2 regions of the Kitasatospora sp. NPDC001664 genome follow, and region 1 is predicted to be linked to the other one. Evidence: riboswitches for the same ligand, from Rfam matches in the RefSeq annotation. Region 1 holds a riboswitch; the other holds the start of a gene.
What was found. Region 1 has a riboswitch for glycine ahead of gcvT (glycine cleavage system aminomethyltransferase GcvT). Riboswitches for the same ligand answer to the same signal wherever they lie in the genome.
Positions count from the first base shown of each region.

Region 2: another riboswitch for glycine. It lies ahead of gcvP (aminomethyl-transferring glycine dehydrogenase); the one in region 1 lies ahead of gcvT (glycine cleavage system aminomethyltransferase GcvT).

Region 1 covers NZ_JBSFGS010000005.1:43,115-52,012, reverse strand. Annotated here, with positions in the region: gene ACWCYY_RS09100 (L-serine ammonia-lyase) at 1-715, opposite strand, end outside; gene glyA (serine hydroxymethyltransferase) at 841-2,106, opposite strand; gene gcvH (glycine cleavage system protein GcvH) at 2,193-2,570, opposite strand; gene gcvT (glycine cleavage system aminomethyltransferase GcvT) at 2,652-3,761, opposite strand; glycine riboswitch at 3,913-4,016, opposite strand; gene ACWCYY_RS09080 (enhanced serine sensitivity protein SseB) at 4,178-4,987, shown strand; gene ACWCYY_RS09075 (enhanced serine sensitivity protein SseB C-terminal domain-containing protein) at 5,152-5,919, shown strand; gene ACWCYY_RS09070 (ABC transporter permease) at 6,289-7,266, shown strand; gene ACWCYY_RS09065 (ABC transporter substrate-binding protein) at 7,371-8,898, shown strand, end outside.
Region 2 covers NZ_JBSFGS010000003.1:10,328-19,225, forward strand. Annotated here, with positions in the region: gene ACWCYY_RS04850 (DNA polymerase IV) at 1-1,255, shown strand, start outside; gene ACWCYY_RS04855 (MFS transporter) at 1,398-2,837, opposite strand; gene ACWCYY_RS04860 (PRC and DUF2382 domain-containing protein) at 3,041-4,036, opposite strand; glycine riboswitch at 4,268-4,367, shown strand; gene gcvP (aminomethyl-transferring glycine dehydrogenase) at 4,607-7,477, shown strand; gene ACWCYY_RS04870 (DUF5999 family protein) at 7,709-7,897, opposite strand; gene ACWCYY_RS04875 (hypothetical protein) at 8,135-8,701, opposite strand.

The sequences.
Region 1 (8,898 bases):
TCAGGCCGCCGGGCAGGATGCCCTCGCGGTTCATGCCGGCCGAGACGCACTCCTGCATGACCCGCCAGATCTCCAGCAGCCCGGCCCGGATCTCGGCCTCGGAGCGCCAGGCCTTCTCGTTCTCCAGCATCAGGCCGGAGATCGACAGGCCGGTCTCCCGGGTGAGCCGGAGCAGCTCCTCGCCGGTGCGGAAGGGGTAGCGCAGCGCGGTGTCGTCGGGCACGACCCGGTCGACGCCGATCGCGTCCTCGTCCACCACGAAGCCGCCGCCGACGGAGTAGTAGGTCTTCTCCAGCAGGGTGGCGCCCTCGGCGTCGAAGGCCCAGAGCGTCATGCCGTTGGCGTGGTACGGGAGGCTCTTGCGGCGGTGCAGCACCAGCTGGGTGTCCGGGTCGAAGGCGATGTCCTGGACGCCGAGCAGGTGCAGGCGCTTCTCGGCCTTGATCCGGTCCACGTCCAGGTCGGCCTGGTCCACGTCGACGGTGCGCGGGGAGTTGCCCTCCAGGCCGAGCAGGACGGCCTTGGGGGTGCCGTGGCCGTGGCCGGTGGCGCCGAGCGAGCCGAACAGCTCGGCCCGGACGGAGACGGTCTGCGCGAGCAGGCTCTCGGACTTGAGGCGGCGGGCGAACATCCGGGCCGCGCGCATCGGTCCTACGGTGTGCGAGCTGGAGGGGCCGATACCGATGGAGAAGAGGTCGAAGACGCTGATGGCCACGGAGGTGACGTCCTTGTCTGGTCTCGTGGGTGGAACGGGCAGGCATGGCACGGGGCACCGCGCGCCACGTTTCCAGTGTGCGCGGTGCCCCGGAAAAGACGGGTGACCGTCAGGCCACCGGGGGACTACAGCTCCGGGTAGAGCGGGTACTTCGCGGCCAGCGCGGTGACCCGGGCCTTCAGCGACTCGGCCTTGGCCTCGTCGAAGGAGGGCAGCAGGGTCTCGGCGATGACGTCCGCGACCTCACGGAAGTCCTCGGCCTGGAAGCCGCGGGTGGCCAGGGCCGGGGTGCCGATCCGCAGGCCGGAGGTGACCATCGGCGGGCGCGGGTCGTTCGGGACGGCGTTGCGGTTCACCGTGATGCCGACCTCGTGCAGGCGGTCCTCGGCCTGCTGGCCGTCGAGCTCGCTGTTGCGCAGGTCGACCAGGACCAGGTGGACGTCGGTGCCGCCGGAGAGCACGGAGACCCCGGCCGCCTTGGCGTCGTCCTGCAGCAGGCGGGCGGCGAGCGCCTTCGCGCCCTCCAGGGTGCGCTGCTGACGGTCCTTGAAGTCGTCCGAGGCGGCGACCTTGAAGGAGACCGCCTTGGCCGCGATCACGTGCTCCAGCGGGCCGCCCTGGAAGCCGGGGAAGACCGAGGAGTTGAGCTTCTTGGCGAACTCCTGCTTGGCCAGGATGATGCCGCCGCGGGGGCCGCCCAGGGTCTTGTGGGTGGTGGAGGTGACCACGTCCGCGTACTCGACCGGGTTCGGGTGCAGACCGGCGGCGACCAGGCCGGCGAAGTGGGCCATGTCGACCCACAGGTAGGCCTCGACCTCGTCGGCGATCCGGCGGAACTCGGCGAAGTCCAGCTGGCGCGGGTAGGCGGACCAGCCCGCGATGATGACCTTGGGGCGGTGTTCCTTGGCGAGGCGCTCGACCTCGGCCATGTCGACCAGGCCGGCCTCGTCCACGTGGTACGCGACCACGTTGAACTGCTTGCCGGAGAAGTTGAGCCGCATGCCGTGGGTCAGGTGACCGCCGTGCGCCAGGTCCAGGCCCAGGATGGTGTCGCCGGGCTGGGCGATGGCGAAGAGCGCGGCCTGGTTGGCGGAGGCGCCCGAGTGCGGCTGGACGTTGGCGTACTCCGCCCCGAACAGCGCCTTGACCCGGTCGATCGCGATCTGCTCGGCCACGTCGACGTGCTCGCAGCCGCCGTAGTAGCGGCGGCCGGGGTAGCCCTCGGCGTACTTGTTGGTCAGGACCGAGCCCTGGGCCTCCATCACCGCGGCGGGCGCGAAGTTCTCGGAGGCGATCATCTCGAGGGTGGTCTGCTGGCGGTGCAGCTCGGCGTCGACCGCGGCGGCGATCTCGGGGTCGAGCGCGTGCAGGGACTGGTTCAGGACAGTCATGTTGGGTCTTCCCGTAAGGCAGTGCGGGCAGTGGACCGGGAGGGTGGCGGCCGCCGCGCTGCGGCCGCCACCCGTCTACCAGTGGGTCAGGCGCCGATGAAGGCGTCGTACTCCGCAGCGGTCAGCAGCTTGCCGGTCTCGGCGATCTCGACCTTGAACAGCCAGGCGTCGCCGAACGGGTCGCTGTTGACCGAGGCCGGGTCGTCGATGACGGCCTGGTTGATCTCGGTCACCGTGCCGGTGACGGGCGAGAACAGGTCGCTGACCGACTTGGTGGACTCGAGCTCGCCACAGGACTCACCGGCGGTGATCTCGTCGCCGACCTCGGGCAGCTGGACGTAGACGATGTCACCCAGGGCGTCGGCGGCGTGCTTGGTGATGCCGACCGTCGCGACCGCACCGCTCTCGGCGGTGGTCAGCCACTCGTGCTCCTCGGTGTACTGCAGGTTCGTGGGGTTGCTCATGACGTCATTCTCCAGGATCGCAAGAGGGTAGGGCGAAGCCGTCCGCTGAGCGGACCGGGGGTTTCGAAAGGTGACGAGGGGTCAGCGGGCGCGCTTGTAGAACGGCAGCGCCACGACCTCGACCGGCTCGTGCTTGCCGCGCACGTCGACCGCGACCGCGCTGCCGGGGGCGGCGTGCGCCGCGTCCACGTAGGCGATGGCGATCGGCTTGCCCAGGGTGGGGGAGGGGGCGCCGGAGGTGATCCGCCCGATCGGGGTGCCGTCCGGGCTGACGACGGCGTACTCGGCCCGCGGGACCCGCTTGCCGTCGGAGACCAGGCCGACCAGCTTGCGCGGCGGGTTGGACTCGGCCTGCGCGGCGGCGGCCTCCAGGGCCTTGCGGCCGACGAAGTCGCCGTCCTTCTCGAACTTGACCACGCGGCCGAGGCCGGCGTCGAAGGGGGTCAGCTCGGTGGAGAGCTCGTGGCCGTACAGCGGCATGCCGGCCTCCAGGCGCAGCGTGTCGCGGCAGGAGAGGCCGCAGGGGACCAGGCCGGCGTCGGCGCCGGCCTCGGTCAGCGCGTTCCACAGGTGCTCGGCGTCGGCGGGGGCGCAGAAGACCTCGAAGCCGTCCTCGCCGGTGTAGCCGGTGCGGGCCAGCCAGACGTCCTTGCCGGCCACGGTGGCGGGCAGCAGGGCGTAGTACTTGAGGCCCGGCAGGTCGGCGTCGGTGACGGAGCCGAGGATGCCGTTGGCCTCCGGGCCCTGGACCGCGAGCAGGGCGTAGGCGTCCCGGTCGTCGCGGACCTCGGCGTCGAAGCCGGCCGCGCGCTCGGTCAGCGCGTCCAGCACCACCTGGGCGTTGGAGGCGTTGGCCACCACCATGTACTCGGCGTCGCCGGTGCGGTAGACGATCAGGTCGTCCAGGATGCCGCCGTCCTCGCGGCAGATCATGGTGTAGCGGGCGCGCAGCACGCCGAGCGCGGAGATGTGGCCGACCAGGGCGAAGTCGAGCAGCTCGCCGGCCTGCGGGCCGGTCACGGTGATCTCGCCCATGTGCGAGAGGTCGAACAGGCCGGCCTTGGTGCGGACCGCGAGGTGCTCCTCGCGCTCGCTGCCGTACCGCAGCGGCATGTCCCAGCCGGCGAAGTCGGTCATGGTGGCACCGAGCGAGCGGTGCAGTGCGTCGAGCGCGGTCAGGCGAGGGGACATGGCGACGGGACTCCTTGGCCGGAAACGGGCATGCGGGGGTGGAGTCTCCCCGTCTGTCGTCACAACCTGAGAGCTTCACCGCCCATCCAAGGATGGCGGCTTGCACCGTGGGTGGGCGCACGGCGCGGCCGTGTCCACTTTCCAGATCTGCCTCGCCCGTGCGGTAGGGGTGCCTGAGAGATTCCGGGGAGGACTTGCTCCTTCGGCGCCGGCCCTGCGCACGGGGCGCACTCCGGACTCTCCCGCGCGGGTTCGAGCGGCCAGTGTGAAGTTGTCGAGCGGGGTCATCATGGCACGAGACCGGACCGGGACGGGAGAGGGGTCCGCCCGCTGGGTCAGGTCTGCCCCCGACCCCGTCACCTGCCCGGCCGCGAAGCCCTAGGCTGAGGCCGCACAGCTACAGAGGGGCGCGACCGATGAACCAGCCGGGCGAGACCGGAGTGCAGGGGTGGGCGGAGCCCGGCAGTGCGCCGGCCGGGGGGAGTTGGCCGGTCAACGAGCTGGAGCAGGTGCTGACCGCGGCGCTGGGCGACCCGGGGGCCACGCCGCGGGTGATCGAGGTGCTGGCGCGCAGTCAGGTCTGGATCCCGTTGCCGGCCGGGGCCGACCCGCAGGGGGAGGGGCTGGACCTGCCGACGATCGAGCTGGCCGGATCCCCGTACGTGCCGGTGTTCTCCTCTCAGGAGCTCTTCCTCCAGATCGCGCCGGGCGTGCCGTTCGCGGTGGCCCCGGCCTGGGAGTTCGCCCGCGGGCTGCCGATCGGGGTCGGGATCGCGGTCAACCCGGAGGCGCCGGTGGGCATCCCGGTGCCGCCGGAGGGGGTCGGCGAGCTGCGCCGCGGGCCGCTCGCGGAGCGCTGGGAGCAGCAGCCGGAGGGCGGCGCCCGGGTGGCGCTGCGCGAGCCCGAGCCGGCCGAGGAGCCGTACGCCTTCCTCGGTGCGGCCATCACCGAACTGGCCGAGCTGCCAGGGGTCCTGACGGCCCGGCGGGCACTGGCCGGGGTCGAGCTGGACGCCCCGGTGCTGTTCGTCGGGGTGCAGCTGGATCCGGCCTGGCCGGCCGATCCGGCGCAGGTCAACGAGGCGCTGGGCCGGGCGCTCGGAACCATGCCGCCGCCGTGGGGCGTCCACCTGGTGCTGCTCGACCTGGTCGCCGATCCGGTGGTGGAGTGGATGCTCACCCGGGTCCGTCCGTTCTACGTCAGGTCCGGCGCCGTCCCGGTCTGAGACCGCTGGAGGACCGGTGGAGGACCCGAACTGACCACCGAACCGTTACGCGCCGGTACGGGGCGGCGGTATGACGGCTGTCGGGCTCGGCCAATAGGCTTCCCCCGACAACCACGGACGGCCACGCTGGCCGAGGGCGGGACGGACGGCGGGCGGAGCACGGCATGAGCGCGGGAGCGGCGGCAGACGGCGCGATCGAGCGCGCCCTCGGCGAGGTCGCGCCGGAGCGCTACGACGCCTACGAGCGGCTGCTGGGGGCACTGGCGGCGGGCCGGGTCTGGATGCTGCTCTGGCACGGCCAGCCGGGCAGCCCGGACGCCCAGTACGGGAACATGGAGATCGGCGGGCACGGCTACGCCCCCGCCGTCACCTCCCCCGAGCAGCTGGCGCTCTGCGGCTGGACCAGGAGCCACGAGGTGATCTCCGGGATGGAGATCGCCCACGCGCTGTACCGCACCCGCTGGGGCCTGTGGCTCAATCCGCACGTGCCCGGTGGCGGGGTCGGTGTGCCCTGGGCCGACCTGCGCCGGATCGCCGGCGGGCTGGACCGGCTGCCGGCCGGTCCGCTCCAGCTGGCCGAACCGGCCGTGCAGGCCCCGCAGTTCTACGCCCAGCTGCAGCGCGAGGCGGCGGCGGTGCGCCCGCTGCGGGCGCTGCGGCAGGCCTGGGTGCGCCCGGCCGTGGGCGAGGCCTACCTGGCCGTCGGCCTGGACCTCTACGACACCTCGCCGCCGTCCGTGGAGGCGGCCCGGGCGCTGGTGCAGCGTGCGGTGGCGCACGCCCCGGCCGGGCTCGCGGTCTCCACCGTGCTGCTGGCCGACGAGCTGGACCCGGTGGCGATGTGGCTGCGCGCCTTCGCCCGTCCGTTCTTCGACCGGGAGTCGGCGAACCACCCGCCCCAGGGCTACTGGCCGCACCAGCCCTGGCGCTGAGCAGGGCTTTTCCCCGTTCCCGCAGGGGCGGTTGACGAAGTGTACGAGCAGTCCTTCGCACGCATCTTGACAGTCGAGTAACACCTGTGTGAAGAGCCTTATTCGCCAGGACACGGCCGTGCATGCGGACAGATCACAGTTGGGCATCCTTCGGTTGTCAGGTCTGGCGTAAGGCCTCCCCGATGCCAGAGAGTCTGCGCAGTGCAGTGCGGGGCTTACCTGAGCTGCCCGGCAACTCCCTTGCTTCTCAGCACCTTTCGCAATCGCGATTCCGGACCGTACCCATGTCCGGGCCCTACCCGGGCCCGGTGCTAGGTGTACGTACGGCACCGTGGCCGGCCACCGTCGGCGAGGGGAAACGAAAGACACATGAGCACTTCCACCAAGAGCACCGACGCTCCGGAGGCCCCCGCGGCCCCGGCCAAGCGGATCGAGGGCCGGTCACCCGGCCGGATCGCCTGGGACCGCCTCAAGCGCGACAAGGTCGCGCTGGCCGGCGGCGTCGTGGTGCTGCTGCTGATCCTGGCCGCGGTCTTCGCGCCGGTGCTCACCTCGCTGTTCGGGCACCCCGTGGACGAACCGCACCCGGATCAGATCAACCCCGATCTCGGCCTCCCCAAGGGGGCGTTCGGCGGCATCAGCAGCGACTTCCTGCTCGGCGTCGACCCGACCTTCGGCCGCGACGTGTTCAGCCGGATCGTCTACGGCGCCCGGATCTCGCTCACCGTCGCCTTCCTGGCGGCCGGCGTGTCGGTGGTCATCGGCGTGCTGGCGGGCATCGCGGCCGGCTACTTCGGCGGCTGGGTCGACGCGGTGATCAGCCGGGTGATGGACGTCCTGCTGGCCTTCCCGCAGCTGCTGTTCTCCATCGCGCTGGTCTCGGTGATGCCCAACTCCGTTCTGGGGCTGGAGGGCAGCGCCGTCCGGATGGCGATCCTGGTGCTGGTGATCGGCTTCTTCGGCTGGCCCTACATCGGGCGCATCGTCCGAGGTCAGGCCCTGTCGCTGCGCGAGCGCGAGTTCGTCGACGCCGCCCGCAGCCTGGGCGCCGGCTGGCCGCACATCCTGCTGCGCGAGCTCCTCCCCAACCTGGTCGCCCCGATCCTGGTCTACGCGACCCTGATCATCCCGACCAACATCCTGAGCGAGGCCGCCCTCAGCTTCCTCGGCGCGGGCGTGAAGCCCCCGACCCCGTCCTGGGGCCAGATGCTCTCCGAGGCCACCCGGATCTACCAGGTCGACCCCACCTACATGGTGGTGCCGGGCCTGGCCATCTTCATCACGGTGCTGGCCTTCAACCTGTTCGGCGACGGGCTGCGCGACGCGCTCGACCCCAAGGGCAACTGACCGCCGGTCAGCCGGCCCGGGCAGGCTCCCATGCCAACTGCCCGCCGAAACAGGACCTTTCGAGACTGTTCCACCCCAGTACGACCATCAGGAGGAAAGTACCCATGACGCGAAACCGGACGCTCGCCGCCGCCGCCCTGGTGGCCACGCTGGCCGTCACCCTCACCGCTTGCGGTGGCAGCGCGGACAAGAAGGGCGGCACCGGCGACGGCGCCTCCAAGTCGGCGTCGGCCGGCGGCTTCAACGCGGCCGTCGACAAGGTGCTCAACCCGTCCGACAAGAAGGGCGGCACGCTCAACCTCTGGAGCACCACCGACGCCGACTCCTGGGACCCGGGCCGCGCGTACTACGCGTCGATCTGGAACATGCAGCGCTTCTACGCCCGTACCCTGCTGGCCTTCGACTCGAAGCCGGGCAAGGGCGGTCTGGAGCTGGTGCCGGACCTCGCCGCCGCCAAGCCGGAGATCTCCGCCGACGGCAAGACCTACACCTTCAAGCTCAAGAAGGGCATCAAGTTCGAGGACGGCTCGGCCATCACCTCGAAGGACATCAAGTACGGCATCGAGCGCGTCTTCGCCCAGGACGTCATCTCCGGCGGCCCGACCTACCTGGTCAACAGCCTCGACCAGGGCCAGGGTTACAAGGGCCCGTACACGGACACCACCCCGGACAAGATGGGCCTGAAGTCCGTCGAGACCCCGGACGACGCCACGATCATCTTCAAGCTGGCGAAGTCCGACTCGGCCTTCCCGTACCTGCTCGCGATGGGCACCGCCTCGCCCGTCCCGGCGAAGGCGGACACCGGCTCCAAGTACGGCGAGAAGCCGGTCTCCTCCGGCCCGTACAAGTTCAAGTCGATCGAGCCCGGCAAGTCCGTCGAGTTCGTCCGCAACGAGAACTGGGACCCGACCACCGACCCGTTCCGCAAGGCCCTGCCGGACGTGGTGAAGCTGACCATCACCACCAACGCCGACGACATGGACAAGCGCCTGCTCGACGGCTCGATCGACCTCGACTTCGCGCAGACCGGCCTCTCCCAGGCCGCTCAGGCCCAGGTGCTGACCAACGACAAGCTCAAGGCCAACACCGACGACCCGTTCAACGGGTTCATCCGCTACATCGCGATGGTCCCGAAGATCGCCCCGTTCGACAACGAGCACTGCCGCAAGGCGGTCATGTTCGCGGCCGACACCACCGCCCTGCAGACCGCCCGCGGCGGTTCGGTGGCCGGCTCGCCGTACGGCTCGATGCTGCCCCCGAACATCCTCGGCTCGGACAACTACGACCCCTTCACCCTGGTCGACGGCAAGCCCGACGTGGCGAAGGCCAAGGAGGAGCTGGCGGCCTGTGGCAAGCCGGACGGCTTCAAGGCCACCATCGCGGTCCGCGGCAACAAGGACAAGGAGGTCAAGTCCGCCGTCGCCCTGCAGACCGCGCTGAAGGCGATCAACGTCGACATCACCATCGACCAGTACGACGGCAAGCTGCTGGCCTCGGTGGCCGGTTCGCCGGAGGTCGTGAAGAACAAGAACTACGGTCTGATCGTGGCGGGTTGGGGTGCCGACTACCCGAAGGGCGACGGCTACATGCAGCCGCTGATGGACGGTCGCTTCATCACCGCCAACGGCAACA
Region 2 (8,898 bases), on a different contig from region 1:
GCTCTGCCCCAACGCGGCCTTCCTGAGCGGGCGCTACGACGCCTACCGCCAGGTCAGCGAGGTGGTGATGGGCCTGCTGCGGGAGCTGTCCCCGCTGGTCGAGCCGCTCAGCGTGGACGAGGCCTTCGTGGACCTGGAGGCCGGGCCGTACGGTCCGGCGCTGGCTGCGGTGGATCCGGAGGCGGGGGCGGAGATGGCGGTGGCCATCGCCACCGACCTGCGGGCCGACATCGAGGAGCGCACGGGCCTGACCGGCTCGGTCGGGGTGGCCGGCTCCAAGCTGATGGCCAAGATCGCCTCGGAGCAGGCCAAGCCGGACGGGCTGGTGCTGATCGGCGTCGGCCACGAGCGGGCGGTGCTCTCCACCATGTCGGCGCGGGCGCTGCCCGGGATCGGCCCGGCCACCGAGCAGGTGCTGCGCCGGGCGGGGCTGACCACGGTGGCGGACCTGGCGGAGGCCGGGGAGGGCGAGCTGGTCCAGCTGCTCGGCCGGGCGCACGGGGCCGGGGTGCACCAGATGGCGCTGGGCCTGGACGAGCGCCCGGTGGTGCCGGACCGGGACGCCAAGTCCGTCTCGGTCGAGGACACCTTCGAGGTGGACGTGGCGGACCGGGGCCGGGTGCTGCGCGAGATCGACGAGCTGGCGGCCCGCTGCGTCCGCCGCCTGCACGCGGCCGGGCGCTCGGGGCGGACGGTGGTGCTCAAGGTGCGGCGCTTCGACTTCTCCACCATCACCCGCTCCGAGACGCTGCGGTCCCCGACCGACGATCCGGTGGTGATCGCCGAGACGGCCCGGCGGCTGGCCCAGCAGGTGGACGTCACCGGCGGGGTCCGGCTGCTCGGGGTCGGCGTGGCGCAGCTGGCCGACTTCACCCAGGAGGACCTGTTCGCGCAGGCCGAGCGGGAGGAGCGGGCGGCGGAGGCGGCCGGGGCCGCGGAGGAGGACGTGCCGGAGGCGGTGGTGGCGGCCGCGGCGGTCGTGCGGCAGTGGCGGCCGGGGCAGGACGTGACGCACGCTCAGCTCGGGCCCGGATGGGTGCAGGGGAGCGGGGTGGGGCGGGTGACGGTGCGCTTCGAGACGCCGCAGGGCGAGGTGGGGCGGGTGCGGACCTTCGCGGTGGACGATCCCGAGCTGGAGCCCTCGGGGCCGCTGCCGCTGCGGCCGGGGATGGTGCGGCCGGCGGCGGAGGAGGGCGAGCAGGCGGAGGGCGAGGAGGACGGCCTGCGTCGGCCGGGTGAGTGGGGGCGGGAATGACGACGGCCCCCGCACCGTGTCCAGCGGTGCGGGGGCCATTCATCCTGCGGCCGCTCGTCCGGGCGCGATGCCCTCGCGTACCGGCGGCGGCCGGAGCCCACCCGCGCGACCCGTCCCTGAGCGCGCGGGTGGTGACGCCTCGTCAGGCGTCGGTCTTCACCAGCTCGGGCGAGGCGGCGGCCTCGGCCGGAGCGGGGATCTCCTTGATCCGGCGGATCGCGAACGGGACCACGGCGGCCACCAGGCAGACGGCGGCGGCGACCCAGAACGCGTGCTTGTAGGCGTCCAGGGTGGGCAGCTGGACCGGGATCGGCAGCTTCATGGTGTCGCCGGTCAGGATCGCGGCCATCACGGCGGTGCCGATGGCGCCACCGACGGTGCGCAGCACCGCGTTCATACCGTTGGCGATGCCGGACTGCTCGGCCGGGACGGCGCCGTTGATGTAGGCGGGCATCGCCGCGTAGGCGAGGCCGACGCCGAGGCCGAAGACGGCGGAGGCGAAGTAGATGTCGCCCTCGGCGGAGTGACGCAGCGCCAGGTAGACCATGGCGGCGGAGCCGAGCACGCCACCGAGGACCAGCGGCAGGCGGGGGCCGCGGCGGGCGATCAGCAGTGCGCCGACCGGGGCGGCGACCATCGAGCCGACGGCGGAGGGCAGCAGCATGACGCCGGCGTGCAGCACGGTGGCGGTGAAGCCGTAGTGGGCCAGCTTCTCCGGGGTCTGGGCGAAGTTGCTGATCACCATGAACGAGCCGTACATGCCGAAGCCGATCAGCAGGCCGGAGATGTTGGTGAAGGCGACGGCCGGACGGGCCATCATCTTCATGTCCACCAGCGGGTGCTTGACCTTGACCTCGATGATCCCCCAGACCAGGGCGATCACGGCGGCGGCGGCGAACAGGCCCAGGGTGCGGTTGGAGGTCCAGCCCCAGGTGTTGCCCTGGGAGACCGCGATCAGCAGGGCGGAGAGCCAGCCGGCCAGGGTGAGCGCGCCGAGCGGGTCGGCGCCGCCGTTCTTGTCGACCACCGGGTCGGTCGGGACGCGGACGGCGACCAGGACGACGGCGAGCAGGCCGAAGCCGAGGCCCATCCAGAAGATGGACTTGTAGTCCCAGTGCTCCAGCAGCAGGCCGGTGGCGACCAGGCCGAGGCCGGAGCCGACGCCCATCGAGGCGGAGATGGCCGCGACGCCGCCGGTGACCTTCTCCTTGGGGAGCTCGTCACGGACGATGCTGATCGCCAGCGGCAGCACGCCACCGCCGGCGCCCTGGAGGACGCGGGCGACCACGAGCCAGGTGAACGAGTGGGTGCCGACCGCGAGCGCGGAGCCGGCCACCAGGCCGGCGAGCGAGACCAGCAGCATCGGCTTGCGGCCGCGGAGGTCGCCGAAGCGGCCGAGCAGCGGGGTCAGGACGGCGGCGGACAGCAGGTTCGCCGTCATGAGCCAGGTGATGCTGGAACCGGAGACGTCCAGTTCGCGGGCCAGCGAGGGCAGGATCGGGACGACGGCGGTCTGCACCACGCTGAATGCCAGCATCGCCAGCACCAGGGCGGGGAGCACGCGCGTGCTGCTCGGCCTCACGGGAAGCTTCCTTCGGTTGAAAGTCAAGGGACTGAAGTAACCATGACGGGAGATACTTCAGTGTGTCAAATATTGTCTGGTGAAGCTTTGGCAAAGTGGGGTGCCCTGCCGGGCGGGCTCGGGGGTGAAGCTCTGGCGGAGTGGAGCAGCGCACAGTGAAGCCGCCCCGCGCGGTAGGCGCGGGGCGGCTTCGTGAGGGGATGTCAGGAGGGGCGCAGGGGTTCCGGGCGGCCGGGGGAGGCCTGGGGGGCCGGGGGTGCCGGTTCGGTGGTGTCGTCGTGGATCTCGACCTGTTCGCGGCGGAGTTCGTCGTGGATGACGGCCTCCTCGGTGTAGCGCTCGACGACCAGGCGGACGCGTTCGACGGGGGCGAGGTACTTGCGGACCACCGGGCGTTCCTCCCGGAGGGTCACCTCCTCGACGGCCTCGGCGATCTCCTGCTCGCTGAGGGCGGCCCGCTCGGCCTCGGTGACCGGCACCCGTTCGACCCGGACCCGCTCCTTGACCACCGGGACCTTGCGTTCCACCGCCTCGGAGGTGACGTACTTGCGCAGCTTCGCGGTGCCCAGCACGTGCCACTCGGTGGTGACGTCGAGGCGCTCCTCGCGGCAGGTGATCTCGATCGGGCCGCTCGGGGCGTTGCCGGGGACGGTCGGGGTGGTGGGTGCGGCGGACTCGGCCGGCTTGGCGGTGGTGACCGGGGCGGCCGGCATCTCGGAGGTGGCGGTGAAGGCCATCGGGGCGGCCGTCATGGTCGGGGCGGTGGTGGTCGCGTTCACGCTGCTGCTTTCCTTGGTGGTGCCGATGGTGCCGAAGTCGAGGTCCTTGACGGCGTCCGTGCCGTTGGCCGCCACGGCGGCGGCCGCCACCGGGGCGGCGACGGGCATGCCGGTCTCCAGGCCGTAGTAGCGGTAGAGCTGCAGTTCCTGCGCCGGGGAGAGGTGCTGGCCGACGCCGAAGTCGGGCGAGTCCTTGATCAGTGACTTGTCGTAGGGGACCCGGAGCTCCTCGCCGGAGAACTCGCTGGTGGTCAGCGGGACGAACGCGTCCCGGCCGAAGATCCCCGTGCGGACGGCCGCCCACTCGGGTTCGCCGGTCGCGTCGTCGAGGTAGACCTCGTCGACGGTGCCGATCTTGTCACCGTTCCGGTCGACCGCCTTGTGCCCGATCAGGTCTCGCGGGTCGATGTCGGTCTGCACGCTGTCCTCCAGAGGAGAGGTACGAAAGCACCCCTGACACTCCGTCAGGGGGCGGTCGGCAGAGCTGCCCGGCCGCACTTCACACGAAAAGCCATCAATCGGACGTCGGCCATTCGAACGCCGCCGTTGGGGAGGGGATGGGGCCGTTCGAGGGCGGGTCGGGAGCGGCCGGAGTGCGCCGGGGGCGCCCGTGATCTGCGGCGCGACCGCTGGTACCCTGGGCGCGACTGCCGAGCCCGCTCGGGAGAGTCCCCTCCGCCCCGGCGGAGCAGGGCGCCGAAGGAGCAAACCCTCCCCGGAATCTCTCAGGCATCCGTACCGTGCGGGGTAGGTCACTCTGGAAAGCAGGGCAGGACCGACGGCGAGGGAGCCGGCGGGCCCCACCCTCACCGACGGTGCAAGCCGACGGGCGGCCGCGGGCCGCCACGTGCGGGCGAAGCTCTCAGGTACCGATGACAGAGGGGGAGGCCTGACGGGTTCGTGCGTTTCGAGGCCCCCGCTGTCCCACGGCGGCGTTGGCCGACGGCGTGCGTACCCCCGCCGGTCCGTGACCAGGAGGCCTCGACCCCCATGAACGCCAAGCCGACCCTCACCGAGCTCGAACTCGCGAGCCCGTTCGAGAACCGTCACATCGGCCCCGACGCCGCCGCCCAGGAGAAGATGCTGGCGCACGTCGGCTACGGCTCGCTGGACGAGCTGTCCGACGCCGCCGTGCCGGACGCCATCAAGAGCCTCACCGCCCTCGGCCTGCCCGCCGGCCGCAGCGAGGCCCAGGTGCTCGCCGAGCTGCGCGAGCTGGCCGGGCGCAACACCGTCCTGCAGTCGATGATCGGCCTCGGTTACTACGGCACCTTCACCCCGCCGGTGATCCTGCGCAACGTGCTGGAGAACCCGGCCTGGTACACCGCCTACACGCCGTACCAGCCGGAGATCTCGCAGGGCCGCCTGGAGGCCCTGATCAACTTCCAGACCGTGGTCGCCGACCTGACCGGCCTGGACACCTCCGGCTCCTCGCTGCTCGACGAGGGCACCGCGGCCGCCGAGGCGATGTCGCTGGCCCGTCGCGTCACCAAGGTCAAGGGCGGCGTCTTCCTGGTCGACGCCGACACCCTGCCGCAGACCATCGCGGTCATCGAGACCCGCGCCGAGCCGACCGGTGTCGAGGTGGTCGTCGCCGACCTCTCCGCCGGCATCCCGGCCGAGATCGCCGAGCGCGGCGTCTTCGGCGTGCTGCTCCAGTACCCCGGCGCCTCCGGCGAGGTCCGCGACCTCGCCCCGGTGATCGAGCAGGCCCACGGACTCGGCGCGGTCGTCGCGGTCGCCGCCGACCTGCTGGCCCTCACCCTGCTGAAGTCCCCGGGCTCGCTCGGCGCCGACATCGCCTGCGGCACCTCGCAGCGCCTCGGCGTGCCGATGGGCTTCGGCGGCCCGCACGCCGGCTACCTGGCCGTCAAGGCCGCGTACGCCCGCAACCTGCCCGGCCGCCTGGTCGGCGTCTCGGTGGACGCCGACGGCAACCGGGCCTACCGGCTGGCCCTGCAGACCCGCGAGCAGCACATCCGCCGCGAGAAGGCCACCTCCAACATCTGCACCGCCCAGGTGCTGCTGGCCGTCATGGCCTCCATGTACGCGGTCTACCACGGCCCGGACGGCCTGGCCGAGATCGCCCGCCGCACCCACCGCTACGCGGCCGCGCTGGCCGAGGGCCTGCGGGCGGGCGGCGTGGAGCTGACCAGCGGTCAGTTCTTCGACACCGTCACGGCGAAGGTCCCGGGCAAGGCCGCCGAGATCGCCGCCGCCGCGCGGGCGAACGGCATCAACCTCTACCAGGCGGACGAGGACACCCTCTCGATCTCCTGCGACGAGACCACCACCCGCGAGCACCTGGCCGGCGTCTGGGCCGCCTTCGGCGTCACCGCAGAGGTCACCGAGACCGCCGACGCGCTGCCCGCCGCGCTGCTGCGCGACGACGAGTACCTCACCCACCCGGTCTTCCACAGCCACCGCTCGGAGACCGCGATGCTGCGCTACCTGCGCCGCCTCTCGGACCGGGACTACGCGCTGGACCGCGGCATGATCCCGCTGGGCTCCTGCACCATGAAGCTCAACGCCACCACCGAGATGGAGCCGGTCACCTGGCCCGAGTTCGGCCAGCTGCACCCCTTCGCGCCGGTCGACCAGGCCGAGGGCTTCCTGACGCTGATCCGCGGCCTGGAGCAGCAGCTGGTGGAGGTCACCGGCTACGACGCCGTGTCGATCCAGCCGAACGCCGGTTCGCAGGGCGAGCTCGCCGGTCTGCTGGCGGTCCGCGCCTACCACCGCGCGAACGGCGACGTCGAGCGCGACGTCTGTCTGATCCCGTCGTCGGCGCACGGCACCAACGCGGCCTCCGCGGTGATGGCCGGGATGCGGGTCGTCGTGGTCAAGACCCTGCCGGACGGTGACGTGGACGTCGCCGACCTCAAGGCGAAGATCGAGCAGCACCGCGACCAGCTCTCGGTGCTGATGGTCACCTACCCGTCGACCCACGGCGTGTACGAGACCGAGATCACCGAGATCTGCGCGGCCGTGCACGAGGCCGGCGGCCAGGTGTACGTCGACGGCGCCAACCTCAACGCGCTGGTCGGCCTGGCCAAGCCGGGCAAGTTCGGCGCGGACGTCTCGCACCTGAACCTGCACAAGACCTTCTGCATCCCGCACGGCGGCGGCGGCCCGGGCGTCGGCCCGGTCGCGGTCCGCTCGCACCTGGCCCCGTACCTGCCGAACCACCCGCTCCAGGCGGAGGCCGGCCCGGCCACCGGCGTCGGCCCGATCTCGGCCGCCCCGTGGGGCTCGGCCGCGATCCTGCCGATCTCCTGGTCGTACGTCCGGCTGATGGGCGGCGAGGGCCTCAAGCGCGCCACCCAGGTCGCGGTGCTGAACGCCAACTACATCGCCAAGCGGCTCGCCCCGCACTTCCCGGTGCTCTACACCGGCCCGGGCGGGCTGGTCGCGCACGAGTGCATCATCGACCTGCGTCCGCTCAGCAAGGAGACGGGCGTGACGGTGGACGACATCGCCAAGCGCCTGATCGACTACGGCTTCCACGCGCCGACCATGTCGTTCCCGGTCGCGGGGACGCTGATGATCGAGCCGACCGAGTCGGAGGACCTGCACGAGATCGACCGCTTCTGTGAGGCGATGATCGCGATCCGCGGCGAGATCGAGAAGGTCGGCTCGGGCGAGTGGCAGGCGGAGGACAACCCGCTGCGGAACGCTCCGCACACCGCGGCGGCGCTGGCCGGTGAGTGGGAGCACGCGTACACCCGCCAGGAGGCGGTCTTCCCGGCGGGCGTCAACCCGGCGGACAAGTACTGGCCGCCGGTGAGCCGCATCGACGGTGCGTACGGCGACCGGAACCTGGTCTGCTCCTGCCCGCCGCTGGACGAGTACGGCAGCTGACGCGGTAGCGCGCCCAGGGGCGCGGGGAACTGCGCGAGGGTGGGACGGCAGCACCTGCAACTGGCTGATGGTGGGTCAGTTGCAGGTGGGCCGCCTCCCGAAGCGCGCAGTTCCTCGCGCCCCTTGGCGTTTGCCCTGCCGGTGCTTGCTGGCGAGGGCTTGCGCGCCCGGGCGGCGGAGCCGCGGATCAGGCAGGGTCTCGCGCCCCTTGGCGTTTGCCCTGGCGGGCCGTCAGGCGGAGACCAGGGGGCGGCGGGGGGCGATGATGCGGCCGTCGGGGAGGAGTTCGCCGGTGTCCTCGAAGAGGAGGACGCCGTTGCACAGGAGGCTCCAGCCCTGGTCGGGGTGGAAGGCCATCGGGACGGCGGCCTCGCGGTCGGTGGACAGTGCGGACGGACACTCAGGCTGGTGCTGGCACATCGTCGTACCCTCGCTTCAGATTCCCCTGACCGGCCCAGGTGTGAACCGGCGCTCCGACGGGTAGGACTGACGGCCCCCCGCGTCGGTTCCCAGTGTCGTCATCCCGAGGCCTTCCCGCAGCGATTTCGTGACATGCGCCACAAGCGGTGCCCAGGGATCACCCGTTCAGATGGAAAAAGGGCCACTGCCGCCCGACCGGAAGGTCGCGCGGCAGTGGCCCTTTCGGGTGAAGGGGTGTCAGGAACGCCCGGCGGGTGCGAGCGGGCGGGCGAGCAGGGCGAGCAGCTCGCCGGCGGGGTAGACGCGGTGGGCGGTGACGCCGAGCGGGGCCGGGGCGAGGGGGATGAGGAGGTCCACCGAGGGGCCCGGGTCGGGGTGGTGGAGCCAGAGGGCGGTGGCGTAGTGGCCGGGGATGGAGAGCAGCCGGGGGTGGTGCCGGGTGCGGGCGGAGATGGCGATCTGGTGGGCCTGGCGCAGGGCGCGCAGGGTGGAGTCCAGGTAGGGGCCGGCGGTGAAGTGCGAGAAGGCGTGGTGCTGTTCGGCCGTCTCGGTGACTTCGGCGGCGGCCACGGGGCCGCCGACGCCGGCTTCGACCAGGAACCGCCAGCCCGTCCGGCGGGCGCCGGCCAGGGGGGCGCCGGGCTCGTCGAGGACGTGCACCGCGAGCGGGTGGGTCGGGTGCAGCCGCTCGTCCCCCTCGCCGCCTGCGAGCGGGACGAGGGGGCCGAGCGCCGACTCACAGTCGAGCGCGCCGAGGACGGCGCGCAGGGCGCTCGGCGGTGGCTGGGGGGTCTGCAGGGTCATGGTGGGTCGCCTCTCCGTGCTGGAAACGGCGTGCGAGTGCGGCATACCGGCTGGTGGGTCGTGGACCCGGGCCGTGTCCGGTTGGGCATGGTCGCTTGCGGGCGCGGGCCTGCCGCTCGAAGGTCCTTCGGGGGCGGCGGGTGCCGGGCGGGAGCTGTGCGAATCCTGCTCGAACGGATGCACAGGGTGACTTTCTT